Regions from separate parts of the Pseudomonas sp. Leaf127 genome, predicted to be linked through region 1. Evidence: predicted binding sites of a transcription regulator. Region 1 holds the regulator's gene; each other region holds the start of a gene.

Region 1 (7,880 bases):
GCCACGGCATCGGCTACGGCGGCCGGCTCGAACTTGCCCTTGCCATGCAACTGGTCGAGCAGGTTTTCGAATTCGTGCTCGCTGATTTCGTCCGAAGACGCCGGTTTTTTATCGGCGCCCGCCTCAGCCTTGACTTCGACCTTGGCGACCGCCACAGGCGCCGGGCTGGCCGCTGCGGTGGGTGTCGCCTTGTCGGCATCGAACGAGCCCTTGCCATGCAACTGATCAAGCAGCGCTTCGAATTCGTCGTCGGTGATTTCGTCGCTGTTCACCGCTGGGGCCGCTGCCGACGCTGGCACTGCCGCTGTGGCAGCGGGGGCTGCCGCTGCGATGCCGGCATCGAACGAGCCCTTGCCATGCAACTGGTCGAGCAGCGCTTCGAATTCGTGGTCGGTGATTTCATCGCTGGCCGCCACCGGCGCAGACGGTACAGGTGCAGGTGCAGCAGGTGCCAGGGCATCGGACTTGGCACCTTGCAGCGAATCGAGCAGACGCTCGAATTCGTCATCGGTGATTTCATCGCCAGGGGCCGGGGCTTCAGGTTCTGCAGCCTGTTGTGCCACAGGCTCCGCGGCCGCAGGTGCTTCATCAGCGGCCTGCGGATCGGCCAGACGCGCCAGCGCCGCCAGCAGTTCAGGGGTGGCAGGCGTGACGTCACTGCGCTCGCGCACCTGGCCGAACATGCTGTTGACGGTGTCCAGGGCTTCGAGAACCACGTCCATCAATTCTGAATCTACGCGTCGTTCACCCTTGCGCAGGATGTCGAACACGTTCTCGGCAATGTGGCAGCACTCCACCAGCTCATGCAGCTGGAGGAAGCCGGCGCCCCCTTTAACAGTGTGAAAACCGCGAAAAATTGCGTTGAGCAAGTCTGCGTCATCCGGTCGGCTTTCAAGCTCGACCAGCTGTTCGGACAATTGCTCGAGAATCTCGCCGGCCTCTACCAGAAAATCCTGAAGGATCTCTTCATCGGCGCCGAAGCTCATGGGGGTGCTCCCTAAAATTAACCGTCAAGACCTAGAAGCCGAGGCTCGATAACAAGTCGTCCACATCATCCTGACCGGAAACGACATCTTCCCGTTTATCGGCATGAATTTGCGGACCTTCACCTTGGGCGAGATTTTTTTTCGGATTATTTTCCGCCAACAGTGCTTCACGATCATGTTCAATGCCGGCAAAGCGATCGACATGGCTGGCCATCAGCACCAGCTTGAGCAGATTGCTTTCAACTTCGGTGACCAATTGCGTCACGCGCTTGATCACCTGGCCGGTCAGGTCCTGATAGTCCTGAGCAAGCAGAATGTCGTTGAGGTTGGTCGCCACGCTGTGACTTTCCTTTTCGGTACGAGAAAGAAAGCCTTCGACGCGCTTTGCCAGCCCACGAAACTCTTCGGCACCGATTTCGCGGCGCATCAGGCGCCCCCAGTCGGCGCTCAACGCCTTGGCGTCGTCGCTCAGGCTGTTCATCAGCGGCGTGCTCTGCTCCACCAGGTCCATGGTGCGGTTGGCCGCGCCCTCGGTCAGGCGCACAACATACGACAGGCGTTCGGTGGCGTCCGTGATCTGCGACACCTCTTCGGCCTGTGGCATCTGCGGGTCTATCTGGAAGTTGACGATCGCACTGTGCAATTCACGTGTCAGCTTGCCCACTTCCTGATAAAGGCCGCGGTCCCGAGTCTGGTTGAGCTCATGGATCAATTGCACGGCATCGCCGAACTTGCCTCTTTCAAGGCTGGCGACAAGCTCGTGCGCATGTTTTTTCAGGGTCGACTCGAAGTCGCCCAATGAATCGTTGTTGTCCATAGCGCCCTCGCGGCATGCATCAGCTATTGACGCGCTCGAAGATCTTCTCGATCTTTTCTTGCAGTACCTGGGCGGTAAAAGGCTTGACCACATAGCCGTTCACGCCAGCCTGGGCCGCTTCGATGATCTGCTCACGCTTGGCTTCGGCAGTCACCATCAGCACCGGAATGTGCTTGAGACGTTCGTCCAGGCGCACTTGACGCAACAGGTCGATACCCGACATGCCGGGCATGTTCCAGTCAGTGACCAGAAAATCGAAACCACCGCTTTGCAGCATCGGCAATGCGGTCAGGCCGTCATCGGCTTCCGACGTGTTGGTGAACCCCAGGTCACGCAACAGGTTTTTTATGATCCGCCGCATCGTTGAAAAATCGTCAACGATGAGGATTTTCATGTTCTTGTCCAATTCGACCTCCAAACAGTCCTGAACGAGCCCGGCTCCCGGACCCGCTGTTCACTCAATACCGGCACAGCACATTTTCGACCGCTTGCCGCTTTCACAGGCCTGGCACATGGACACGGGCAAACGCCTGAACCAGTCATCCCCAGGGATGCTGACAGGCTCCTGCCTTGTCCGGGTACTCGACACGTGACGCCTTGCACAGCCGGTCTGCAGCCGCCCGGACACTCCGGACGCTGTCAGCGTGCGCGCCACTCCCCCAAACGCCCCCGCAAACGTGCGGCGCACTGGCTGTGTAACTGGCTGACCCGTGATTCGCTGACCCCCAGGACCTCACCGATTTCCTTGAGGTTCAGCTCTTCGTCATAGTACAGCGCCAATACCAGACGCTCACGCTCCGGCAGATTGGCGATGGCATCGGCCAACGCGGCCTGGAAGCGCTCGTCTTCCAGGTCCCGCGACGGCTCCAGCGAAGCGCTGGCGCCATCCTCGTGCAGCCCGTCATGATCGCCGTCCTGCAAGAGGTCGTCAAAGCTGAACAGGCGGCTGCCCAAGGTGTCGTTCAAGATAGCGTAATAATCATCCAGACTTAACTGGAGTTCGGCCGCAATCTCATGATCTTTAGCGTCGCGGCCGGTTTTTGCTTCAATGCCACGAATCGCATCGCTGACCATGCGGGTATTACGGTGCACCGAACGCGGTGCCCAGTCGCCCTTGCGCACCTCATCGAGCATCGCGCCACGAATGCGGATGCCGGCGTAGGTCTCGAAACTGGCGCCCTTGCTCGAATCGTATTTGGTCGACACTTCCAGCAGGCCGATCATGCCGGCCTGGATCAGGTCTTCCACCTGCACACTGGCCGGCAGGCGCGCCAGCAGGTGATAGGCAATGCGCTTGACCAACGGCGCATAACGCTCGATCAGTTCGTACTGCGAATTCCTGGAAGCCTTGCTGTACATCTGGTAACCGCTGGCTGTCATTGAACGGGTCCCGCTGCGCTGGTCTGGTGAACAAGCCGCTCGACGAAGAACTCAAGGTGCCCGCGCGGATTGGCCGGCAGAGGCCAGGTGTCGACCTTCTGGGCAATGGCCTTGAACGCCAGGGCGCACTTGGAACGTGGAAACGCTTCGTAGACGGCGCGCTGTTTCTGCACGGCCTTGCGTACACACTCATCATAGGGAACGGCACCGACATACTGCAGCGCCACGTCAAGGAAACGGTCGGTGACCTTGGTCAGCTTGGCAAACAGGTTGCGCCCTTCCTGGGGGCTCTGGGCCATGTTGGCCAGGACCCGGAAACGGTTCATGCCGTAGTCACGGTTGAGCAGCTTGATCAGGGCGTAGGCATCGGTGATCGAGGTCGGCTCGTCGCACACCACCAGCATCACTTCCTGGGCGGCGCGCACAAAGCTGACCACTGACTCGCCGATACCGGCAGCGGTGTCGATGACCAACACGTCAAGATTGTCGCCAATCTCGCTGAAGGCCTGGATCAGGCCGGCATGCTGGGCGGGCGCCAGGTGCACCATGCTCTGGGTGCCGGAAGCCGCCGGCACGATGCGTACGCCGCCAGGGCCCTGCAACAGCACGTCGCGCAGTTCGCAGCGGCCTTCGATGACGTCGGCCAGGGTGTGCTTGGGGGTCAGGCCCAGCAAGACATCGACATTGGCCAGGCCAAGGTCGGCATCGAGCAACATGACACGTCGCCCAAGCTCGGCCAGCGCCAGTGAAAGGTTCACTGACACGTTGGTCTTGCCGACGCCACCTTTGCCGCCGGTCACGGCGATAACCTGTACGGGATGCATGCTGCCCATGTTATTTCATTACCTTGTCATGCGTAGACCGAAACCACATTACGGGCTGCACGTTCGCTTGCGAACAATGCCTGGCAGACCAGATATGCAGGGACCTTCCAATCGTTTCCATCAATTACCCCACTTGCTTGCCGGGTTTGTGATAGAGGTCGGCGAACATGTCCGCCATGGCCTCCTCACTCGGCTCATCCTGCATCTGCACACTGACCGCGCGGCTCACCAGCTGGTGACGACGCGGCAGGTGCAGATCATCAGGAATACGCGGCCCATCGGTCAGATAGGCCACAGGCAATTCGTGACTGATCGCCAGGCTCAGGACTTCGCCGAGGCTGGCGGTTTCGTCCAGTTTGGTCAGGATGCAGCCGGCCAGGCCGCAGCGCTTGTAGCTGTGATAGGCCGCCGTCAGTACCTGTTTCTGGCTGGTGGTGCCCAGCACCAGATAGTTGCGGGCACGGATGCCGCGCCCGGCCAGGCTTTCCAGTTGCAGGCGCAAGGCCGGGTCGCTGGCTTGCAGGCCGGCGGTGTCGATCAACACCACGCGCTTGCGAATCAACGGCTCCAGCGCCTGGGCCAGCGACTGGCCAGGATCGACATGGGTCACCGGCACATTGAGAATCCGTCCCAGGGTCTTGAGCTGCTCCTGGGCGCCAATGCGAAAACTGTCCATGCTCACCAGGGCGATGTTCTGCGCGCCGTACTTGAGCACGTAACGCGCGGCCAGCTTGGCCAGTGTCGTGGTCTTGCCCATGCCGGCCGGACCGACCATGGCAATGACGCCGCCCTCTTCGAGCGGTTCGATTTCCGGCACGCTGATCATCCGCGCCAGGTACGCCAGCAGCATGCGCCAGGCCTGCTTGGGGTCTTCGATATCCGGGATCATGCCCAGCAGGTCACGTGACAACGGGCCGGACAGGCCGATGCGCTGCAGGCGGCGCCACAGGTTGGCCTGTTGCGGGCGCGCGCCCTGCAACTGGTTCCAGGCCAGGGAGCCAAGCTGCACTTCGAGCAGCTCGCGCAGGCCATTGAGTTCCGAGCACATCGATTCGAACACACGCTGCCCTACGGCGGCGTCAGTGACCGGCGAGGCCGACGAGGGCGCAGTGGCACGTGGCGGCTCTTCGAACGTCGGCTCGATATGCGTATCGGCCGCGCTGAGCGGCAGCCCGGAAAACAGCTGGAGGTTATTGCTGGCATCGCTGTCTGTAGGGTTCTCAAGCTCGGCCTGGGCGGAGACGATGCGCGACTGGGTCTTGCGCAGTTCATCCTCGAGCTCCATGTTCGGTACCCGTGGCGCCAGGGCAGACAACTTGTAATCCAGGGCAGCGGTCAGCTCGACGCCACCGGCAATGCGCCGGTTACCAATGATGGCCGCCTCGGCGCCCAGCTCATCGCGAACCAGCTTCATGGCCTGACGCATATCGGCGGCGAAAAATCGCTTAACTTGCATGACTCACTACCTCAGCCGTTGGGCCCGACAGTCGCTACGATGGTGACTTGCTTGTTGTCCGGAATTTCCTGGTACGCCAGCACATGCATGTTCGGTACAGCCAATCGTCCAAACCGTGACAGCATGGCCCGGATCGGTCCTGCTACCAGCAGAATCACCGCCGAACCTTGCATTTCCTGACGCTGTGCAGCCTCGATCAACGATCGCTGGAGCTTCTCGGCCATGCTTGGCTCAAGAAGAACGCCTTCTTCCTGACCTTGACCAGCCTTCTGCAGACTATTGAGCAAGATTTGTTCCAACCTTGGCTCAAGCGTGATGACAGGCAGCTCAGACTCAATTCCTACAATGCTTTGGACGATTGCGCGGCTCAGGGCGACACGCACCACCGCCACCAAAGCGGCGGTATCTTGACTCCTTGAAGCGTTGTTGGCGATGGCCTCGGCGATGGTGCGGATATCCCGCACCGGCACGTGCTCAGTCAACAGCGCCTGCAGGACATTGAGCAGACCCGACAGCGACAGCACACCCGGCACCAGTTCTTCCGCCAGTTTTGGCGAACTCTTGGCCAGCAACTGCATCAGTTGCTGGACTTCTTCATGGCCGATCAGCTCATGGGAATGCTTGTAGAGAATCTGGTTGAGGTGCGTGGCGACCACGGTACTGGCATCGACCACGGTGTAGCCCAGCGACTGTGCCTGGCTGCGCTGACTGATCTCGATCCAGACCGCTTCCAGACCGAAAGCCGGGTCGCGCGCGCTGATACCGTTGAGGGTGCCGTAGACCTGGCCGGGGTTGATCGCCAGCTCCCGGTCCGGGTAGATCTCGGCCTCGGCCAGGATCACCCCCATCAGCGTCAGGCGATAGGCGCTGGGCGCCAGGTCGAGGTTGTCGCGGATGTGCACGGTGGGCATCAGAAAGCCCAGCTCCTGGGAGAGCTTCTTGCGCACCCCCTTGATCCGCGCCAGCAACTGCCCACCCTGGTTGCGGTCGACCAGCGGAATCAGGCGATAGCCGACTTCCAGGCCGATAATGTCCACCGGGGTCACGTCATCCCAGCCCAGTTCCTTGGAGTCCTGCACACGGCCCGGTGGCGGCAGCAGGTCCTGCTGGCGCTGCACCTCGGCCAGGGCCACGATCTTGCTCTGCTGATCACGGCGCCACAGCCAGTAGGCGGCACCGGAGGCCGCCAGGCCCAGACTGATGAAGGCGAAGTGCGGCATGCCTGGCACCATGCCCATGACCATCATGATCGCGCCAGAAACACCCAATGCCTTGTACGAGGTGAACATCTGGCGATTGATCATCTTGCCCATTTCTTCCGAACCGGAAGCACGGGTCACCATGATCGCGGCGGCAGTGGACAACAGCAGTGATGGCAATTGCGCCACCAAACCGTCACCAATGGCCAGCAAGGTGTAGATGCGCCCGGCATCGGCGAAGGTCATGCCGTGTTGCAGCATGCCCACCAGCATGCCGCCGATCAGGTTGATGAACAGAATCAGCAGGCCGGCAATGGCGTCGCCGCGCACGAACTTGCTGGCACCGTCCATCGAACCATAGAACTCGGCCTCGGCCGCGACTTCGGCACGCCGCACCTTGGCCTGGTTCTGATCGATCAGGCCGGCATTGAGGTCGGCGTCGATGGCCATCTGTTTGCCTGGCATCGCATCAAGGGTGAAACGCGCGCTGACCTCGGAGATCCGCCCGGCACCCTTGGTGATGACCACGAAGTTGATGATCATGAGGATGGCGAAGACCACGATACCGACCACGTAGTTGCCGCCGATCACCACCTCACCGAAGGCCTGGATCACTTTGCCCGCAGCGTCGTGACCGTCTTGGCCGTGGAGCATCACCACGCGGGTCGAGGCCACGTTCAGTGCCAGGCGCAACAGAGTCGCGACCAACAGGATGGTCGGAAATACCGAGAAGTCGAGCGGGCGCAGTGCATACACACACACCAGCAGCACGACAATCGACAAGGCGATGTTGAAGGTGAAGAACACATCCAGCAGAAACGGCGGGATGGGCAACATCATCATGGCCAGCAGGGCCAGCAACAGCACCGGTACAGCCAGTTGACTATGATTGCGGCCCAGGTTGCGTGCGCCACTGACTAACTGAGATCGATCCACTGATGCCCCACCGCACTAGACCAAAACAAAACTTTGACGCTACAGGCGCCCTGTCCCGACCTATTGCAAAAAGCTGTCCAACTCAGCGCAACAATGTGCAGGACGTGCAGGACTAATACCGATACAGGTACATCTGTTGCGCCTGTACTGCCGCATTCGCCAGCAGAGCTGCCTCCCATAATCTGGTGCCAGGCCCGAAGTCAGGGTCACATCAATCCTGTGGGAGGCGGCTTGCCGGCGATGAGGCCAGCAAGGCCAAAACACCTGCTGCGCCTGTACTGC
Region 2 (7,880 bases), on a different contig from region 1:
CAGCCAGCTGTGAAAGCGATTGGCCGGGTTGGCCATGCCCTGGCCCTTGAGCACCTGGAGGTCTTCATCGACCACCAGCAGACTGGAGCCTGAAATCTCGTCAAAGCCCAGGCCCAGGCGCTGCGTATAATAGGTCCCGGCCGTCTCGGCCCGCGCAGTAATCTGGCCGGCCAGTCCCGAATCATGGCCGCCGTCGAACAGAATCCGACAAGTCAGTGCAAGCTTTTGTCTTACGCTGTAATCGTTGTCGACCAGCGCGCTCTGCATCTGTTGTTCTGCGTGTTTGACGAGTTGGTCTTTTGGGGTTTGCAAGGTCGTGGACATGGTCAGTACCTGATCGAGGCAAGTCACAATTTCCGGGCAGTCGCGGCAACGACTGCTCAGGACACAAAACAATCATAATGACACTTTGTGTCATATACAACCCTTGTGTCATTTTTCAAGGAACTGCGTTGGATGGCGGTACAGCTGAGAATCTTGCGTAAGAAGATGGGCATGACCCTGGAGCAACTGGCCGAGCAGACCGGGCTGACCAAGAGTTACCTGTCCAAGGTGGAGAGAGGCTTGAGCTCGCCGTCCATTGCGGTGGCGCTCAGGCTGGCCAAGGCGCTGAACGCTCAGGCCGAGGAACTGTTCAGCACCGAAGCCTTGCCGGCCGAAGGTTACAGCCTGGTGCGTCGCCAGCAGCGTGAGCCCAATGATGCGGGGGTATCACCGGCTCATGTACCGCTGGCGCGCCATATCGGCCATCGGGCGCTGTTGCCGTTTCTGGTCTATCCGCCCCGCTCGTTTGGCCATTCGGCGTTCAAGGAACACCTCGGCGAGGAATTCATTTACGTGGTCAAAGGCCGTGTCGAAATCGACTTTGGTCACGAGCGACAGACGCTGGATGAGGGCGACGCATTGCATTTCAATGCGCAGAAATCCCACCGGCTGCGCACCGTTTCAGACGAACAGGCCGAGTTGCTGGTGGTGGTGCACAGCGCGCAGTAACGGCCTGGACGGGCCGTCGCCGGACGCGCCTGCATGCGACAAGCAGGCTCAATACCTCCAGAAAACCGGCGTGATGAGCACCAGCACCGTCAGGATTTCCAGCCGCCCCAGCAACATGCCCACGGTCAGCAGCCATTTGGCTGCATCGGGCAGTGTCGAGAAATTACCGGCCGGCCCGATGATCGTCCCAAGCCCCGGCCCGACGTTACACACCGCCGTGGCGGCACCGCTCAAGGCGGTGGTCCAGTCGAGCCCGATGAGGGCCAGGCCCAAGGCAATGACGGCAATGGTGATGGTAAAGAAAAACGAGAAGGTCAAAAGCGAGCGCAAGACCTCCTCGTCGATGGGATGACCGTTGTATTTTTTCTGAATCACCGCACGGGGGTGGATCAATTGCTTCAAGCTGCTGACCAGCAGCGCGCCAGCAAGCTGAAAGCGAAAGATTTTCAGACCGCCCGCCGTAGAGCCGGAACAGCCGCCCACAAAGGTCAGATAGAAAAACAGCAAGACCGAGAAGCTGCCCCACAAGGTGTAGTCGCCAACAGCAATGCCCGTGGTGGTGACGACCGAGGTCACATTGACAGCCACGATACGAAACGCATCCCACCATCCGTAATCGCTATGGACACACAGCCAGGTTCCCACCGCCAGCGACGTAACGAGCAAGAACCCGAGGAACCCGCGCACCTGGTGATCGTTGATCAGCGCGCGCCGATGGCCACGCAGCGTCGCGACGTACAAGGTGAATGGCAGGCTGCCCAGGATCATGATTGCCACGGCCACCCAGTGAATCGAGGGTTGCGTCCAATGCCCAAGCGAGGCGTCCGACGTCGAGAAGCCCCCGGTCGAGATCAACGACATGGCGTGGTTGACCGCCTCAAACGGCGTCATGCCCGCGAGCCACAGCGCCAGGGTACCGATACCGGTCAGCCCCAGATACAGCAGCAGGATGTACTTGGCGGCCACATGCGAGCGCGGCGTCACTTTCTCGGACCAGTCAGAAGACTCTGTCTGGAACAGACGCATGCCGCCCACCCGCAACAGGGGAAGGATCGCGACCGCCATGCCGATAAAACCGATGCCTCCCAACCAATGCAGCATGGAGCGCCAGATCAACAAGCCCGGAGAAGCGCTATCCAGGCCGGTGAGCACCGTCGAGCCGGTGGTCGTGATGCCGGACATGGTTTCAAAGAATGCATCGGTGTAGCTGATATCACTGATGAACACCATGGGTAATGCCGCGAAGGTGCACACCACCACCCAACTGCCAGTGGTCAGCAGGTACATATCCCGCGGACGAAGCTGGCCGCTCTGCGGGCGCCCCCGCACGATCAGCAGGAGCCCACAGATGAGCGTAATCAGACCGGACCAGAGAAAGGCCGACACGTCGTCGCTACGCGCATGGACCACAAGCGTGATCAGGGGAACAACCATGCTGATGGACAGCGTGATCAGAAAAATACCCAGGATAAAACCGATAAGCCGAAGTGCGGCGAGGGACATAACAGAGCATTTCAGATCATGACCGCCCAGTATCGGATGCCTGCTCCGGAGACTCTGTAAATTCGGCGTAAAATTTACCGGCAATCCGCCATTTTCCGCAGGTCAGCAGGCGGCCTGGGGCTGTGCCGGGCGGGCCTGCATCAGCTGGCGAGTCGTGGTGCAAACAGGCTCAGGCAGGGCCGAACACCGGCCTGGGGATACCGAGTGCGTTCTGCCGGGCCATGATCTGCTCGTCGAGCTTGCGCTTGCCTGAGATCAGTTTGAGCGACTCCAGTGCGGGCAGCGGACCGTTCAGCAGCCCCAGCAGATCCAGTGCCGGTGTCTTGTAGACCTCAAGGTGTGCCAGCGACGACTGGCCCAGGCCCTGCAGGTTCGACAAAGCCTTGAGATTGGACAGTTTCAGCGTGTGCAAGCCAGGGGTGTGCTCGATCACCAGGTCCTGAAGGTGCGGCTGGTCTTCGATCTCCAGTGCCTGCAGCCCGGGAAACCGGCCAGGATCGAACTGGCCCAGGCCGCGAACCCGCAGCAGCGACATCCGCTCAACGCTGTCACTGCACAGTTCCGGCATGGCTTTGCGGCTGCCGAAACCAATCGACAGGTCTTTGAGACCGGCCAGGGTCGATACCCCCTCGAATGTCATGGTCGCGGGCTGCCGATACAGGCTCAGCGTGGCCAGGGCGGCATGCTGGCGCAGCGGCTCAAGCCCTTGCGCAGGCGCGCTCAGGTGCAAGGCATGCAGGCGTGACATAGTGCTGACCGGCGCAAGGTCCAGTTTGGGACCGGTGAATTGCGAAAGCCTGAGCTCACACAGCGTTTGCAGGTTCTCGAAAGCCACGACAGGGTTCAGGTCGAATTTCTCGACGCCGATGGCCAGGCTGCTCAGGTGCGCAAGCGCCTTGATCGCCTCAAGCCCGGTGAACTGATACAGGCAGTCGAGCGTCAGGACACGCACATGCGGCAACGCCTGCAAGGTGTGGCCGTCAAAGCAGGCATCCGCATAGTGTCCGTAGAAACGCACATCGATACGTTCGGCGTAACGTGCACACAGATCATCCAGCAGATGCAGCACATCCGCCGGGTACTGCTCTGGCGAAGAAAACTGAACGATAAAGGTCGTGCCGGCCTCGTTGGCCAGTCGATGCGCGAGGGTCTCCAGCTCATCCCGATCCGGTGCGTTGAGCCGATGGGGCACAGTCATGGGTCCTTCCTGTCGGGCAGTCATCGAGGGGGCCACGATACGGCCCGGCGCAGGCGCGTACAAGCCGCTCTCGGCAAGATGCCAACACCGGGCAGGCCCGGAAACTTCAGCGCATAGGCCATCCATGAATACGGTGGCCAGGTTCGCCATACTCACACCGACACGATCGGCGGCATCAGGAAACTGTCGCAAACAGTGCTGATTCTCACTCAAAACGACACGACAACCGGATATTGGCAAAGTGCCATTAAAGTTTCCGATCAACGGCACGACACAATGACAATTGCCCAGCTCGGACTGCCAGGCACCCATTGGATCTCACCGCCATGTTTTTGCGTAACGTTCGTTTGCAAACCAAGCTGTTGCTCGCGCTTACCGTGGTCAATCTGATCAGCATTGCCTCCTTCATCAGTTACGCCCAGTACGCCAAGTCCCAGGATATCCGCCAGCAGATCGATAGCCGCTTGCGCACCGCCGCCTATGCGGTGCCACGTCTGCTGGGAGAGGATTACCTTGAGCGTACGCGCAAGACCGCAGGGCTGAAGGACGGTGAATACCTGGCCCAGGTGCGCAACCTGGGCGCCTATGCAGCCGAGGTGGACCTGAAGTTCGCCTACAGCCTGATGGTCGATGATCAGGACCGGGTGTTTTACCTGGCCGACGGTGCCAGTGCCCAGGACATTGCCAGCGGCACCTATTCAAAGCACATGGAGCATTACAAGGACGCCAGCCCCGCCGTGATCAAGGCCGCGCGCAGCGGGCAGGTGCAATTTGATGAATACACCGACAGCTACGGCAGCTTCCGCTCGATTTTCCTGCCTCTGCGCAGCGCCAGCGGCCAGGCTTATGTCGTGGGCGTGGATGTGACGCTTGCGGCGCTGGCGCAGGCGATCAGTGACAGCCTCAATAGCCTGCTGCTGATCGGTGCGGCCACCTTTATCGTCGGTTTACTGCTGTCGTGGCTGGCAGCGCGCATGCTGGTGTATGGCATCAACCATCTCACCGGCCAGCTCAACCACATCGCCGAGCAGCGCGACTTGTCCACCACAGTGACAGTGCTCACCGGCGACGAAATGGGCCGCATGGGCCAGCACCTCTCCAGCCTGTTGCAGGACCTGCGCCAGACCCTGGGCAGTGCCTCGGGCATGGCTGACAACAATCAACAGTTGGCCGACACCTTCCTGCAACTGGCCGATGCCACTGCCCGGCGCATCCAGCAGGCCGGTGGCCAACTGGCCGAAATCAACCAGGATGGCCACTCGATCCGCCAGTCCGCCGAGCAATCCTCCAGCCTGGCCGGTACGGTACGGGTCGACCTGGAGTCGGCGATCGGCGAACTGAGCCGTACCCACAAGGAACTGCAGCGGTTGATCAGCGATGTGCATCAAAGCACCTCGGCCAACATCGAACTGGCCGGCGACCTGAGTCGCCTGAGCGGTGAAGCCGAGCAGATCAGCAAGGTGCTGCAGATGGTCGCGGCCATTTCCGACCAGACCAACCTGCTGGCCCTCAACGCGGCCATCGAAGCCGCTCGTGCCGGCGAAGCCGGACGTGGTTTTGCCGTGGTCGCCGACGAGGTGCGCACGCTGGCCGCACAAACCCAGCGCGTGCTCAACGATGCCAATCAGGTGATCAATGCCGTCACCAACGGTATCCGCCAGATCGCCCAGCGCATGGGCAGTACGGCCGAACAGTCGCGCGCCCTGGCGGTGACTTCCGATGGCGCCCTGGATGTGATTGACGGACTGGTGCAGCAGATGGGCCAGGTCAGTGACACGATGGATCGCGCCCTGGCCAGCAGCGAAGAGATCCAGCACGCCGTCACTGATATCTCGGGCCGCCTGGGCGGCATGCACGAAACCTTCGAGCACACCCATCAGGGCATTGCCGCAATCCATGACTCGGCCACGGCGCTGGGCAGTACCGCGCGGGCGCTCAAGGGCGGGTTGAGTGTGTTCAGGACGTAAGGACAAGGTCCGGAAAACACCCGGCCAGTGGTGTTTCCGAGGCCGGCAGAATTTCTTCTCGAGACGATGAAACAAGGATATTGCTCATGAACACGATGTTCGTCAGTCCCTGGCTGCTGGTATCACCCGAAGGTCCCACCACCTGTGCCGCAGAAGGCTCAGGGCTGGTACACATGCGCCAGGGCGACGCCGATGGGGCCTGTGGTCCTTACGCCCTGATGATGGGGCTGATCACCTTGGGAGCGCTGGAGCGCGAAGATGTCGCCAATATGGGCAGTTCGGATGGGCGTAGCCGTGTGGGCCGTTTCCGCAATGCGCTGCTGGAACACGGCGCGCTGATTTCTCAAGGCACCTCTACAGAAGACCTGATCAACCTGAGCTGGCACTTTCGTGCCGAAGGCATTGCGCCAGAGCTGGTCAAGGGCAACAAGCGCGAACTGGTGACCGCCATACAGGAGGCCATCGAGAACCATGCCGTTCCCTTGCTCAGCGTGAGCTGGTCAAAGCTTGAGGGACACTGGTTGATGGTCGTCGGGCATCAGGGTTATGAGCTTGAAGGCGTCTACCAGCCCACTCACCTGCTCTGCCTTGACCCGGCAAGCGAAGCGCCGAAAGCCTCATTGTGGAATGCCGTGATCGCGGTCCATGACGACGAAGGCAAGGCACTGCGCAGCGGCACCTATACCTGTGATCACTGGGGCCTGGACGGGCAGGTTTCCTCGTGCAAGCTTGATCAGGTGTTGATGCTGACGCATTGAAGCGACATGGCCGGGGGATCAGGCAGTGCCTGATCGCCCTGTGTGATGCGGTCGACATCAGGAGCAGAACACGGCGCCCGGTGCGAGGGCATTGCCCTCAAGGCCAGTAAATGCTCAACGCCAGATCAATCCTGCAACGTTGCAGCAAGCAACGCCGATGAATCTGGAAAGGGCCCTGTAACAGCACACGGATCCGGCACAGTTTCAGCGCTTGTGTCGCCGCCAGGATGTCGCCCCGGGCATAACAGGCCACCAGCAATTCCAGCGGATGAATACCGATGTGCCTGGCCAGTTGATCGAGTTTTTCAAGGGTCGGGCTTTTCAGCCCTCGTTCGATTTCAGACAGGTAGGTCCGGCCGCTGACGCCGACAAAGTCTTCCTGGGTGAGCTTGTTGGTATCTCTGGCCTCTTTGAGCGCCATACCAATTGCCTTGCTCAGCTCCATGACGCGACCCTTTACAAAACAAAGGGTTTTCACTTGAATGGGTACAATCGCACTACACGCTATAGCGTTCACTTGAATGCAGGCGTTTATCCCATGCTGCATCAACGGCACCGTCGCAAGGACTGGATACGCTCATGATTCGCAAGCCTCCCCCGACCAACGGGCACAAGCGCCCTCTTGCACCGCTGAAAACGCTGTGCCGGAAATGTCGCCTGATCCAACGCCGTCGTCTTCCCCATTCACGCCCCATCAACAATGCCCAGGCACATGAGGCGCAGGACAAGCAGTTCATGGCCAATGCGCTATACGCCGGCGTCATGCGCAGTTGGGAAGCCCTGTCCGAGCGTACCCGGCGTACGCAAGTTATCGATCTGGCCGCCGTGAACAAAGGCGATGAGGTCGCGTTGAGCGATCTGGCGCGGCTGTTGATGGAATGCGCCGATGCGCTGTTCAAACAGGCGCTGACGGCCAGGCACCAGCGACTCGGCGAACATGACGGGCTGCCTCAGGGTTGAGTCCGTGCAGCAGTATCCGGGATCACGCTCTTTTATCTCACTCCTCATGTCATGCGGTCGACGCTCCCTGCCACGCGTCAAGCCGCCACCCTTGTTCGCTCGCCAGCAAGCAATGGGTCAACCCGAGGTTGTCCAGCAGCGCCTGATCATGGGACACCACCACCAACGCGCCCTGATAGCCGCGCAGCAGGATTTCCAGCGCCTGGATCGAAGGCAGGTCCAGGTGGTTGCCCGGCTCATCCAGCAACACCAGTTGTGGCACCGGGTCGGCATACAGCACGCAGGCCAGCGCAGCTTTCAGTCGCTCCCCGCCACTGAGCCGGCCGCTGGGCGACTCGGCCTTACGCGCACCCAGGCCAAGCTGCGCCAGGCGGGTGCGCAGCTCACTGACACTTGCCTGGCGGTTGACGCTCTGTAGTTGCTCCAGCACCGTGCGCGCCGGGTCCAGCGGGGTCAGTTGCTGGTCCAGATAAACAGTGTCAGGCGTGACATGGCATGTGC
Region 3 (7,880 bases), on a different contig from region 1:
GCCTTTAGGGGGTCTTTTAGGGTTCGACAAGCACCTGCACAAAGGGCGATGTACCGATCAGCTCTTCGGCACGCCAGACCTCATAGTACATTTCCAGCCGGCCGTACTGCTCAAGGCCGATGGCTCTGTAGTCAATACAGGGTGACCAGACGGCGTGGTGAGCGATCGTGTCATGAAACAGGGTGTTCGAGCACGTGTGAGCGCCCCAATGCATGACGATGACATCTTCGCGGCGCATCATCGGCGAGCCGGGAATCAATACGGTGACGCCGGCCTGGACCTGCGCCTGGCTGACCGATTCGGGATTGGCGTTAGCGAGACGTGGTGGCTTGAGGCTGATAGAGATCTCCGGTAGATTCAGCAGTGAGCGAGGGGCGTCCAGATAGCGCTGAAGGTAGAGGTCGACGGGTTTTTCTTCTTCCTCGTCCTCGTCCTCATATTCAAATGTCTGCTTTTCTTCACCTTCACCTTCACCTTCACCTTCACCTTCACCTTTCGCTTCTTCCTCTTCTTTACCTTCGTTTTCGTTTTCGGGTTTTATTTCAGGTTTTGGATTGTTGGTTGGCTCGTCTGCCGGGGGTGTTTCTTCCATGGTTGGCTCACCTTGTAACTATCAAAGACTTTTTCATTAAAGTGATTATTCGTGCAAAAACGTCAGTCAATGCTTTTAAGTGTGCTGGCTTGAGCGTCGGGTGGCTTGAATGCAGGCAGGCCCGTGTAAAGGTGTTTTTCGGTCAAAAGCATAATGCTCCTGTCAATCGCTGAATTTAAGGCGTGTCACCTGCGGGGTCGCAGGCAGGCTTAGTTTAAATTGGAAAATCCTCTGTGGTTGACGCTGCTGAAATACCAGAGAATTCGTACAGGCAGTTTACGCAATGTCCCGCACTCAAAAGAGTGCGGGAGTCTATAAAGCTGTATTCAAGTGAGTGTAGGAATATTCTCGAACTTCGCTGTAACCCTTGCAGGCCGGGCCAGTCGCGACTGATTACCGGCACGGTCAGTGACGTGATAGGTGAATTCGATTTCGGCACTGTTCAGGCCTTGCAGAAACTCTCGGCTGAAGTCGATCTGCATCGGCCGGGTATTCAGGTCGTCATGGCTGACCCTGTGTGCAGGGCCTTGAGTCCCATTGCACAGCGTCTGCACCGTGTCACCCTCGGCCATGTCGGCATAGCCCGGCACCTGGGCTGTCAGTACGTCGCCGAAATTGATGCCCAGGAACATCAAGGGTGCCAGCAGCGTGGCGCCAGGAGCGGCTCGATCCACTTTGATCTGCACGGACGGCGCGTCCGTATGTTGCAGGCTTTTGTCATTGGTGGCCCGATAACCAAGAGCGTAGGTGCCATCATGCTCAAGGTGCTTAATCGCAAGCTCCAGGGTCATGACATCGCCGGGATGTTCTTGCTCGGTCTTGGCACGCCGCTCACCTACTAGCTGGCCATTCAATATCAACTGAACGAAGTAGCCTGTTTGCATGTGTTCCCAAATTACAATGTCTACCTCCAAGGGTTTATCCAATGCTGCGACGGGTAATAGTCCGTCAGGAAATGCTGTTGCCGGGACAAGCGGTGAGGGGAGTTCAAAGGTTTTCATATGCTGTTCTCTTGGTTTTTAAGTGGTCAGTAAGTGCATTGGAAATGCCTGTTATTAAACCGTCAGGTTCACAGGCCAGGCCAATCGGGACTGATTGCCGGCGCGGTCAGTGACGTGATAGGTGAGTTCGATTTCGGCACTGTTCAGGCTTTGCAGAAATTCGCGGCTGAAGTCGATTTTCATCAGCTGGGTGTTAAGATCGTCGCTGCTGGTAATGTAGGTGGGACCTGATACACCATTGCAAATGGTCTGCAGCGTATCGCCCACGGCCATGCCCGCATAACCGGGGATATGCGCGCTGAAGGGTTCATGAGTGTTTGAAAAGATCAGAGGCGCCAGAAGCGCAGCGCCTGGGGCAGTACGGTCGATTCTGATAGTGGTTGAAGGAGAATTATCAATGTTTCCACCAGGAAATCTGATCGTACTGTAAGCTACCGTATGCACGCCCTCCACATCGAGTAATGCCAAGGGAATAGTTAGGGTCAGTAAGCCTTCAGGAACAGGATGAGGGAGTGCAGCTCGCTTTCCCACCGATAAGCCGTTGAAGACAAGCTGATAAGCGTCGGTGGGTTGTGCATATTCCCATACGGGAAACTGCACGATCACATCATCTTTCAGATTCGATAGCTTGATAAGACCGTCTGCTTCTGCGACAGGAATGACAGGGGGAGTGAGAAAGTGGTGAGTGATTTTCATGTGCTGCTCCTTATGTGATATCAAATCCATATGGCTTAATTTGCTAATTGAGTAGGTTTGAATTTAGGTCTTGCTTGTCTGGCCTGATTTCGAACTAATCGTCTTGTCAGTCACCTGTCAACCTGGTTGAGTGAAATTGCACCCTGTTTAACAAGTTTTAGGAAATGTCCTGCAGATGCCAGGGTTTGTTTTTATGGCAATGTAGGAATTGCCCGCGTGCTCAACGTTGGTTCATTAGATTTTGTACGAAAAGCCATGCGGTTAGAGTGGCTGCCATGAATCGCTGAAGGCCCGCATGACTGAAGTGACGGTACGTTTTATCGGATACCAGGATCTGTTGCCGTTTCACCACGGCTCGTGCTGAAACTGCTAAAGACCTTGGTAAACGGGATAAAAAGGCTTTTTTACATCGCCAAGTTCACAGGCTGGGCCAGTCGCGACTGATTACCGGCACGGTCAGTGACGTGATAGGTGAATTCGATTTCGGCACTGTTCAGGCCTTGCAGAAACTCTCGGCTGAAGTGGATCTGCATCAATCGGGTGCTCAGGTCGTCATCACCGATGAGGTGCACAGGTCCTGGCACGCCATTGCAAAAGCTCTGAAGCGTATCGCCCACGGCCATGCCGGCATAACCGGGGATATGCGCGATGAGTGTTTCGAAGGGGTATGGAAAAATCAGCGGTGCCAGAAGGGCGGCGCCTGGAGCGGTGCGGTCGATTCGGATAATGGCTGGAGGCGTGTCAAAGGGCACGCCTCCAGGAAACCCGACGATACGGTAAGCCACTGTATGCACGCCTTCCACATCAAGTAACGGCAAAGGAATACCCAAGGTCAGTAAACCCTCAGGAACAGGATCAGGAAAGATCACTCGGTTTCCAACAGGAAAGCCGTCAAATAAAAGTTGATATGAGTCATTGGGTTCTGCGCCTTCCCAGACGGGGAACTGCACAACCAAGTCATGCGTCAGTTCCGAAAGTTTGATAAGTCCATCTGTTTGTGCTGCGGGAATGACAGGGGCTTTGATGTGTGGGTTACGAGTAAGGCTCATGGATATTCCTCATGCAATCTCAAATCAACATGACCTGAGTTACGAATTAAGTAGATGTGAAGTCAGGCCCTGTGTCGCTGGCCTGATTTCGAACTAATCGCCTCGTCAGTCACCTGTCAACCCGCCTGAGTGAAACAGCACCCTCTTTGAAAGCATTTGGGAAATGTCCTGCAAGAACCGGGGTTTGTTTTTTTATGGCGATGTAGGAACTGCCTGCATTCTTGAAGGCCATTCATTAAACCTGCGCAATAAAAAACCCCGCCAGGCGTACACCTGAGGGGGTCTTTTACAACCGTAGAGCCTACCGGGCACCTCTAAAAACTACCTGCGTTGCCATCGCTGCGTTAAAAACAGGCTCAAAATGCTCATTTACAACTCGTAAACTCCGCTTTCTCGCCTGTTTTTGCCTTGCGCTGGCTGCCTCGCCTACGTTTTTAGAGGCACCCTACCGGTTGAACCGTTCCACCAACGAATACTGCGAATGCGCGGTATGGGTCAGTTCGGCACTGAGAACGGCCGAGCGCTGGGCGCCGTCGGAGGTCTGGTCGGCCAGGTCGGCGATATTGGAGATGTTGCGGCTGATCTCGTCGGCCACCGAGCTTTGTTGTTCGGTGGCGGCGGCGATCTGGGTGGCCATGTCGGTGATATTGGCCACAGCCTCGCTGATGCCTACCAATGCCTGGTCGGCTTCCAGCACGCGGGCCACGCCTTCTTCGGCCTGGCGGTGGCCGCTGTTCATGGTTTGCACGGCGTTGTTGGCGGTCTGTTGCAGCTTGGCGATCAGGCCATGGATTTGTCCGGTGGACTCGGTGGTGCGCTGGGCCAGCTGGCGCACTTCGTCGGCCACCACCGCAAAGCCGCGGCCCATTTCGCCGGCGCGTGCCGCTTCGATGGCGGCGTTGAGGGCTAGCAGGTTGGTCTGGTCGGCAATGCCCTTGATCACATCGACCACACCACCGATTTCGTCGCTGTCCCTGGCCAGTTGGGTCACGGTCAGGCCGGTTTCGCCGACGGCGGTGGACAGGCGCTGGATCGCCTCACGGGTTTCGCCGGCGATGTCACGGCCCCGACGGGTCAGGTCATTGGCCTGCTGCGTGGCAGTGGCGGTGCTTTGCACATGGCTGGCCACTTGCTGGGTGGTGGCTGCCATCTGGTTGATGGCGGCGGCGACCTGTTCGGTCTCGACGCGCTGGCGTTCCAGGCCTGCGGAGCTGGCGTTGGCCAGGGCATTGGATTGCTCAGCCTGCAGGTTCAGGTGCTCGGCGGTGTCCTGCAAGCGGGTCAGGCAGGTTTTCAGACGGGCATCCTGGCTGAGGATCGACATTTCCAGGCGCGCCTGCGGGCCGCGGCTGTCGGTGTACATCTGCGCGATCAGCGGGTCGGAAGTGGTCTGTTCGGCCAGGCGCAGCAGGCGCTTGATGCCCCGTTGCTGCCAGCTCAGGCCGATCAGGCCCAGCGGCACCGACAGGGCGGCGGCAAGGATAAAGCCCCACCAGGAGTTGAGCAGCACGCCGATCACGAAGCCGATCTGGCTGATCAGGATGAAGGGCACCCAGTCCTGCAGCACCGGCAGCCACTTGTCACGACCCGGTACGGCGGACTTGCCGGCGTTGAGGCGTGCATACAACGCCTGGGCGCGGCGGATCTGCTCGGCGGTCGGCTTGACGCGCACCGATTCGTAGCCGATCACCTTGCCGTTTTCCAGGATCGGCGTCACATAAGCATTGACCCAGTAGTGGTCGCCGTTCTTGCAGCGGTTCTTGACGATCCCCATCCAGGGCTGGCCGGTCTTGAGCGTGGCCCACATGTGCTCGAACACCGCGGGCGGCACGTCGGGGTGGCGCACCAGATTGTGTGAAGACTTGAGCAGTTCCAGCTGGCTGAAGCCGCTGATCTGCTCGAAGGCGTCGTTGCAGTAGGTAATCACGCCTTTGGTATCGGTGGTGGAGATCAACCGTTGTTGGGCTGCAAATGTCCGCTCACGCTGCGTGATGGGCTGATTGTTACGCATGGGTATTCGATCCTTCGATCCAATAAGGCTTTGGCGAGTTATCGGCACCCCCTGCAGAAAATTGAGGCGTCGATCATGCAAATGCTTGCCAGGGGTCAGTATTCACCGTTCCAGCATCGGGTAGGCGAAGAGCGTGAAATGCACAAGGTTGAGGCAAAAGTGCGCACTCACCGCCGCCCATAGTCCTCCGTAACGCCAGGCAATGCCATAGCCGATGCCCGCCAGCGTGGCCAGTATTGTCCAGGCCCAGCCGCCGCCGACATGCGTCAGGCCGAACAGCACCGCTACCCCCACAATGGGCAACAGGGCAGCAGCCGACCCAGGCCGTGTAAAAACGACTGCGCTTGGCCAGCGTCGGGTGCAGGATTGCAGTGCACGCTGCAAGGCGCCTTGCAGGTAGCCGCGAAACAACAGCTCTTCGGTCAGGCAGACCAGCAGCAGGTTATTGAGCAACCATAAAAGGCTATAGGGTGGCCATTTGGGCGCCCATGCCGTGACGCCCGTGACGCAGGCCAGCAGCAGGCACAGGCCGGTGATTGCCAGCGCCGCCCACAAGGCCACTTTCAGCGTGCGGCGCGCATCGACCGGCTGCCAGATCCACGGGCAGGCCAGCAGGATCCAGAAGCCGATCAAGGGCTTGTCCAGGTTCCAGTAGGTGGTGAAGGGAAACGCTTGCGGGCTGGAGCGGTTCATGGCCATGAGCGGCGCATTGTCGAAACCGGGCAGCCAGTGCAATGCCAGGCCCAGCCCGGTGGCGATGAACACGGCATGCCCGGCGCCGCGCAGGGCAGCGGGGTGCGTGGATCGAACCGCAAACGCGGCGAGACACAGGATCAACAGGACGCCCAGAACCGGTGGTTCAAGCCCACCATGGGACAGGGCCAGGCTGTAACCCAGGCCCAGCAGGATCAGTGCCGTCCAGCGCGATGCGATCATATGAACCACCCGAATAAAAGCGGGCGATTCTAGCCACACGCGGCGTTGGGTCAACAGTTGGGAAAAGGCTCGTTACCACTTGGTGATAACGAGCCCTTGGACTCAGGCAGCGATCAGCTGACGCAGTACGTAATGCAGAATGCCGCCGGCCTTGAAGTACTCCACCTCATTGAGGGTGTCGATGCGGCACAGCAGTTCGAGGGTTTTCCGGCGGCCGTCCTCGAAGGCGATGTCCAGTTGCAGGTTCATGCCGGGGCGCAGTTCGGCCTCGGTCAGGCCGCTGATGGCCAGGGTTTCGCGACCGGTCAGGCCCAGGCTCTTGCGCGTGTGTGGCGCCTTGAACTGCAACGGCAGCACACCCATGCCCACCAGGTTGGAGCGGTGGATGCGCTCGAAGCTCTCGGCAATCACCGCCTTGACTCCCAGCAGGTTGGTGCCCTTGGCCGCCCAGTCGCGGCTGGAGCCGGTGCCGTATTCCTGCCCGGCCACGATCACCAGTGGCGTGCCTTCCTGTTGGTAGCGCAGGGCAGCATCGAAGATTGGCAGCTTTTCGCCTGTGGGCACATGCAGGGTGTAGCCGCCTTCTTCGCCGCCGAGCATTTCGTTGCGAATGCGGATATTGGCGAAGGTGCCGCGCATCATCACTTCGTGGTTGCCGCGCCGCGAACCGTAGGAGTTGAAATCCCTGGGCTCGACACCTTGCTCACGCAAGTAGCGACCTGCCGGGCTGTCGGTCTTGATATTGCCGGCCGGGGAGATGTGGTCGGTGGTCACCGAGTCGCCCAGCAGCGCCAGGATACGCGCGTCGCGCACGTCCTCGACGACCGGCAGGGGGCCGGCGATGTCTTCGAAGAATGGCGGATGCTGGATGTAAGTGGAGTCGGCCTGCCACACATACGTGGCCGCCTGTGGCACTTCGATCGCCTGCCACTGCGCGTCGCCTTCGAACACCTGGGCGTATTCCTTGTGGAACATGGCGGTGTCGACCTTTTGCACGGCCTCGGCGATTTCCTGCTGGCTGGGCCAGATGTCGCGCAGGTACACCGGTTGCCCGTCGCTGCCCTGGCCCAAGGGTTCGCGGCTGATGTCGATGCGCACGTTGCCGGCCAAGGCGTAGGCCACCACCAGCGGCGGTGAGGCCAGCCAGTTGGTCTTGACCAGTGGATGCACGCGGCCCTCGAAATTGCGGTTGCCGGACAGCACCGAAGCCACGGTCAGGTCCGATTGCTGGATGGCTTTCTCGATAGGCTCCAGCAGCGGGCCGGAGTTGCCGATGCAGGTGGTGCAGCCATAGCCCACCAGGTCAAAGCCCAACTGGTCGAGGTACGGGGTCAGGCCGGCGGCTGCGTAGTAGTCGGTCACCACCTTGGAGCCGGGTGCCAGCGAACTCTTGACCCACGGCTTGCGCTGCAGGCCTTTCTCGACGGCCTTCTTGGCCAGCAGGCCGGCGGCCATCATCACGCTGGGGTTGGAGGTATTGGTGCAGGAGGTGATGGCGGCGATGACCACCGCGCCGTTGTTCAAGTGATAGCGCTGGCCGTTGTATTCATAAGCGATGCCATCGGTCACCTGTTCGGCATTGCCGACCGCCACGC
Region 4 (5,205 bases), on a different contig from region 1:
GCCGCGTTTTCGCATCAGAAATCGCCTCACACCCATGGCCATTCAGGCCCTGCTGCGCATGAGCCAGTTGGCGCGCAGCCGTGGTCTGCACAGGCATGGCCTGCACGCCGAACGCAGAATCGTGACAGTGGCCGGAACGACGGTGCCGGTCAGGATCATCAGGCCCGCTGGCAAGGTCAGGGGGATCGTGCTCGATTTCCATGGTGGCGGTTGGGTGATCGGCAACGCGCAGATGAATGACGACCTCAACGCCGGCCTGGTCAAGGCCTGCGACGTGGCGGTCATTTCAGTGGATTACCGGCTTGCCGTGTCGACACCGATCGAAGGTCTGCTCCAGGACTGCCTGTGTGCTGCCCGCTGGCTGCTGGGGGACGCTCCGGAATTTGCCGGTTTACCCGTCATTGTTGTCGGCGAGTCAGCCGGTGGCCATCTGGCGGTGGCCACGTTACTGGCGTTGAAAGCGTGGCCTGACCTGCTGCGTCGGGTCAGTGCTACGGTGCTGTACTACGGGGTGTTCGACCTCAGCGGCACACCCAGTGTGCGCACCGCCGGCCCGGAGACACTGTTGCTGGACGGCCCGGGCATGGTCGAGGCGTTTCAGATGCTTACCCCTGGACTGAGCGATGCACAACGTCGACAGGCTCCGGTCTCACCGCTGTATGGCGACTTCACCGATTTCCCGCCTGCGCTGATGTTTGTTGGCGAGCTGGATCCGCTTCGCGATGACACCTTCGGCCTGGCCGAACGCTGGGCCCGGTCGGCAGAGGTTGAAATGCACAGGTTGCCGGCCGCACCGCATGGGTTCATTCATTTCCCCACGACGATGGCGAACAAGGTGCTGGCGTACACCCGTCAATGGGTGACGAAGCGGATCGGGGATTGAGCGGAGGAATCTTCAAGAGAGATTCTGTCGTGAGAGGTGCCGCCCGGCGCCTCCCACATCAAATGGACTCAAACCTTGAAGCGGCTGACCATCATCTGCAACTGACCACCCAGACGCGCCAGTTCGACGCTTGAAGCCGCCGTTTCTTCGCTGGCCGCAGCGGTCTGTTCAGACACGTCACGCACATTGACAATGCTGCGGCTGATTTCCTCGGCCACCGCGCTCTGCTGTTCGGCGGCAGCGGCGATCTGCTGGTTCATGGCCTGAATGTTGGAGACCGTCTGGGTGATGCTGCCCAGCGAATCACCGGCCTTGCGGCTCAACTCCACGCTGCTGTTGGTCAGCTCACGGCTGCCAAGCATGATGCTCGACACTTGGCGGGTGCCGCTCTGCAGGCCGGCGACCAGGCCTTCGATTTCTTCGGTCGACTGTTGGGTGCGCTGTGCCAGGCCGCGAACCTCGTCGGCCACTACGGCAAAGCCACGCCCGGCTTCGCCGGCACGTGCCGCTTCAATGGCGGCGTTGAGGGCCAGCAGGTTGGTCTGCTGGGCCACGGACTTGATGACGTCCATGACTTTGCCGATCTTGTCGCTTTCCTGTTCCAGCTCGGTCATGGCATCGGCAGAACGCTTGACCTCGGTGGCCAGGCGTTCGATCTGGGCAATCGCCTCGCCCACCACCCGATCGCCATCGCGCGCTTCACGGTCGGCGGCCGAAGCGGCTTGCGAGGCCTGTTCGGCATTGCGGGCCACTTCCTGGACGGTGGCCGACATTTCATGCATGGCCGTGGCCACCTGGTCGGTTTCGGTTTTCTGGCTGTTGACGCCGGCGCTGGTCTGCTCGGTGACGGCCGAGAGTTCTTCGGCGGCGCTGGCAATCTGGGTCACGCTGTCACGAATGCCGGTGATCAGCTCGCGCAAGGTGCTGCCCATGCGCTGGATGCCCTGTTGCAGCACACCCAGTTCGTCGCGGCGCGTCACTTCCAGGGTGCGGGTCAGGTCGCCCGAGGCAATACGCTCGACCACTTCCAGTGTCTGCTGCAGCGGGCGGGTGATCTGGCGGGTAATCAACACGGCCGCCACGATACCGAGGATCAGGGCCAGCAAGGTGCAGATGACCTGCCATTGACGGGCCTGGGCGCTTTCTATGTCACGACGGTCCAGTTGAAGCTGGTTGAGGTCTTCGTTGATCTTGACGATGTCCTGGCCCTGAGTGGTCATTTCCTTGCGTGCCTGAACGATCTGCGCATCACCTGCCTTGAAGCCTTGCAGGGCCGCACGGTAACCCAGCAGCGCGTTTTCCAGCTGCTTGACGCGTGCAGCCTGGCTGCCAGCGAAGACGCTGTTCATGCGCTCCAGCCCGTTGAGGGTCGTCTCCAGCTGGCCGAAGGCTTTTTGCTCGCCCTCAGGATTGGGAGCTGCCGCGTAGCCACGCACTTCGTAACGCACCTTGAGCAGGTCCAGGCGGGTCTGGACCATGACCTGGTATTGCTCCAGTTGTTCGGCATCACCCTGGACTTCAGCCAGGGTCTGGTCGACCAGCTCAGCAGCCTTTTGTGCCTGGATGGCCATGTCGGCCCGCGCCTGATTGCTGGTCTTGTAGCCGGTACGCATGTCGTTGAACGACTGCTGATAAGCGCTGCTGACCTGGCTCAACTGATTGAGCATCTTGAGGTTGTCGGCGCTTTTAAAGGTCTTGAGCAGGTAGTCGATCTGGCCCTTGAAGCCATCGAAGGACGCCTGCACGGTGTCGGCCACCTTTTCGTCACCGTTGGCCACCATGTACTGCAGGCGGGCAACACGCAATTTGGTCAACTGGGCATTGAGCGTGCCGATGTCGCTCATCCAGTTGCTGCGGTCAATGAGCTTGCCCAGACCGGTCCAGCTGACAAGGGCTAAAATGGCAGTAAAAACAAGCACCAGACCAAAGCCCAGCGCCAGTTTCATATTGACGCTGATATTGGAAAACCAGCTGTTCATTCGACGTTCTCCTGGAATGTCTATTCTAATGATTCGGGCCGCTGGGATTGTTTTTGTGAGGCCATCGCAAGGTATAACGCACTACGCTATCGGCGGCAGAACGTCTGGCTGTAAGGAAAAATGAGTAATTTTTTGAAAAAAGCCTGTTCTTCTTTCACCAGCCTTTCATTTGGTGCAGGCCACGTTTATAAAGGGCTCCAGGACCCTTCATAAAAACAATGCCACCGGGCCGATACCGAATGAAAAGCCGCTTGAAACTCATCTATACTTCCGTTCATCTATTCCTAGTTGACGTACGACATCGTTCTTGTTCAAGAACCTTAAAGTTCTAGAACGTTAAGACGTGTCCGTTATTTTCCCGTTCCTGATGACTGCTGAGATAAACCCTGATGAATTTGAAGTTTCGTCATAAGATCCTGTTGGCCGCCTCGGGCGTTGTGGTATTGGCCTTTGCGCTGTTCACCTTGTACAACGACTACCTGCAACGCATGACCATCCGCCAGAACCTTGAGGCCTCGGTCGGCCAGGCGGGCGAATTGACGGCCAGCAGTGTGCAGAACTGGCTGAGCGGCCGGATTCTGGCACTGGATAACCTCACACAGGACGTGGAGCGCCAAGGCATCAAGAGCAATGACCTGGGCGGTCTGGTCGGTGCGCAATCGCTGCTTTCCACTTTCCAGTTCACCTACATCGGTGACAGCGACGGTGTATTCACCCAGCGCCCGGACGCACAGATGCCGGCCGGCTATGACCCGCGCAAACGACCGTGGTACAGCTCGACGGTAGCGGCGGGCAAAACCATCATCAGCGCTCCCTACCAGGCGTCGGTAGGGGGGCTTGTCGTTACCATTGCCAGCCCGATCCGGTCCGGTGGGCAGATCAATGGCGTGGCCGGGGGGGACCTGAGCCTCGATGTCCTGGTCAAGATCATCAATTCGGTCGATTTCGGTGGCCTGGGCCATGCGGTATTGGTGAGCCGCGACGGGCAGGTGATCGTCAGTCCGGACAAGGACCAGGTCATGAAGAACCTCAAGGATCTTTATCCGGGCCAGACCCTGGCACTGGAAAAGCCCCTGCGTGAAGTGGTGCTCAATGGCCAGGCGCGGCTGCTGTCCTTTACCCCGATCACCGGCCTGCCAGGGGCTGACTGGTATATCGGGCTGTCAATCGACAAGGAAAAAGCCTATGCACCACTGAGCCAGTTCCGTCATTCGGCCTTGATTGCGGTGCTGATTGCGGTGGCCGTGATCGCTCTGCTGCTGAGCCTGCTGATCAGTGCGCTGATGCGTCCGCTGACTGATATGGGGCGTGCGATGCAGGACATTGCCGAGGGCGAGGGTGACCTGACCCGCCGCCTGAAACTGCAGGGCAATGACGAGTTTTCCGAACTGGGCGGTTCGTTCAACCGCTTTGTCGAGCGCGTCCATGCCTCGATTGCTGAAGTCTCATCGGCCACTTTGCAGGTGCATGACCTGTCACAACGGGTGGTGGAGTCGTCCAACTCGTCGATCATCGGCTTCGATGAACAGAGCGCCCGCACCAATAGCGTTGCGGCAGCCATCAACGAACTGGGGGCGGCGACCCAGGAAATTGCCCGTAATGCTTCTGATGCATCGGGCCAGGCCAGTGATGCGCGCGAGCAGGCCGAGGACGGTCGGCGTGTGGTCGAACAGACGATTCGCTCGATGAGCGAGTTGTCGAGCAAGATCAGTGGCTCATGTGTACAAATCGAGAAGCTCAACGCCAGTACCGACAACATCGGCCACATTCTCGACGTGATCAAGGGTATTTCGCAGCAAACCAACCTGTTGGCGCTCAACGCAGCGATTGAGGCCGCACGGGCCGGTGAGGCCGGGCGCGGCTTTGCGGTGGTCGCCGACGAGGTGCGCAACCTGGCGCATCGCACGCAGGAGTCGGCGGACGAAATCCACAAAATGATCGGTGAACTGCAAAGTGGTTCTCACGAAGCGGTGATCAACATGAATGAAAGCCAGGCTTCCAGCCAGAGCAGTGTCGAGGTGGCGAACCAGGCGGGCAGCCGCTTGCAGGATGTCACCCGGCGCATTGGTGAAATCGATGGCATGAACCAGTCGGTCGCTGCCGCCACTGAGGAGCAGACCGCAGTGGTAGAAACCCTCAACGTCGACATCAACCAGATCAACACTCTTAATCAGCAAGGTGTGGCCAACCTCAACGAAACCCTCAAAGACTGCGCCGCCTTGTCGCAACAGGCCGGTCGCCTCAAGCAACTGGTTGACAGCTTCAAGATCTGACGTCTTTTCAGCCCGCTGAAATGAAACGCTCCCTATCATCGGCGGCGTTTCATTTCGATGAGGGCCTGAG

Evidence for each region. Region 1 encodes FliA, which starts transcription of late flagellar genes. Its sites were predicted from a motif close to CTAAAGTTTNNNNNNNNNNNGCCGNTAA; they were not measured.
Region 2: ASF84_RS25740 (methyl-accepting chemotaxis protein) is a predicted target of FliA. The motif match lies at 3,942-3,969, and genes of this name have one in related genera.
Region 3: ASF84_RS18235 (methyl-accepting chemotaxis protein) is a predicted target of FliA. The motif match lies at 5,388-5,415, and genes of this name have one in related genera.
Region 4: ASF84_RS04520 (methyl-accepting chemotaxis protein) is a predicted target of FliA. The motif match lies at 2,949-2,976, and genes of this name have one in related genera.

Annotation. Positions count from the first base shown of each region.
Region 1 is NZ_LMOA01000020.1:409,808-417,687, reverse strand. Features, by position in the region: gene ASF84_RS12550 (chemotaxis protein CheA) at 1-986, opposite strand, end outside; gene ASF84_RS12545 (protein phosphatase CheZ) at 1,018-1,803, opposite strand; gene ASF84_RS12540 (chemotaxis response regulator CheY) at 1,823-2,197, opposite strand; gene fliA (RNA polymerase sigma factor FliA) at 2,443-3,183, opposite strand; gene fleN (flagellar synthesis regulator FleN) at 3,180-4,016, opposite strand; gene flhF (flagellar biosynthesis protein FlhF) at 4,132-5,463, opposite strand; gene flhA (flagellar biosynthesis protein FlhA) at 5,475-7,598, opposite strand.
Region 2 is NZ_LMOA01000024.1:216,745-224,624, forward strand. Features, by position in the region: gene ASF84_RS25720 (aldolase) at 1-324, opposite strand, end outside; gene ASF84_RS25725 (helix-turn-helix domain-containing protein) at 457-993, shown strand; gene ASF84_RS25730 (TrkH family potassium uptake protein) at 1,042-2,496, opposite strand; gene ASF84_RS25735 (hypothetical protein) at 2,666-3,694, opposite strand; gene ASF84_RS25740 (methyl-accepting chemotaxis protein) at 4,021-5,661, shown strand; gene ASF84_RS25745 (hypothetical protein) at 5,748-6,419, shown strand; gene ASF84_RS28810 (helix-turn-helix domain-containing protein) at 6,517-6,966, opposite strand; gene ASF84_RS25755 (hypothetical protein) at 6,999-7,379, shown strand; gene ASF84_RS25760 (ABC-F family ATP-binding cassette domain-containing protein) at 7,429-7,880, opposite strand, start outside.
Region 3 is NZ_LMOA01000022.1:74,201-82,080, reverse strand. Features, by position in the region: gene ASF84_RS18255 (hypothetical protein) at 17-592, opposite strand; gene ASF84_RS18250 (hypothetical protein) at 919-1,593, opposite strand; gene ASF84_RS29185 (hypothetical protein) at 1,648-2,289, opposite strand; gene ASF84_RS29180 (hypothetical protein) at 2,694-3,338, opposite strand; gene ASF84_RS18235 (methyl-accepting chemotaxis protein) at 3,784-5,349, opposite strand; gene ASF84_RS18230 (CPBP family intramembrane glutamic endopeptidase) at 5,452-6,285, opposite strand; gene acnA (aconitate hydratase AcnA) at 6,388-7,880, opposite strand, start outside.
Region 4 is NZ_LMOA01000003.1:10,816-16,020, reverse strand. Features, by position in the region: gene ASF84_RS04525 (alpha/beta hydrolase) at 35-883, shown strand; gene ASF84_RS04520 (methyl-accepting chemotaxis protein) at 952-2,727, opposite strand; partial or broken gene ASF84_RS30080 (cache domain-containing protein) at 3,252-4,229, shown strand; gene ASF84_RS30075 (methyl-accepting chemotaxis protein) at 4,326-5,135, shown strand.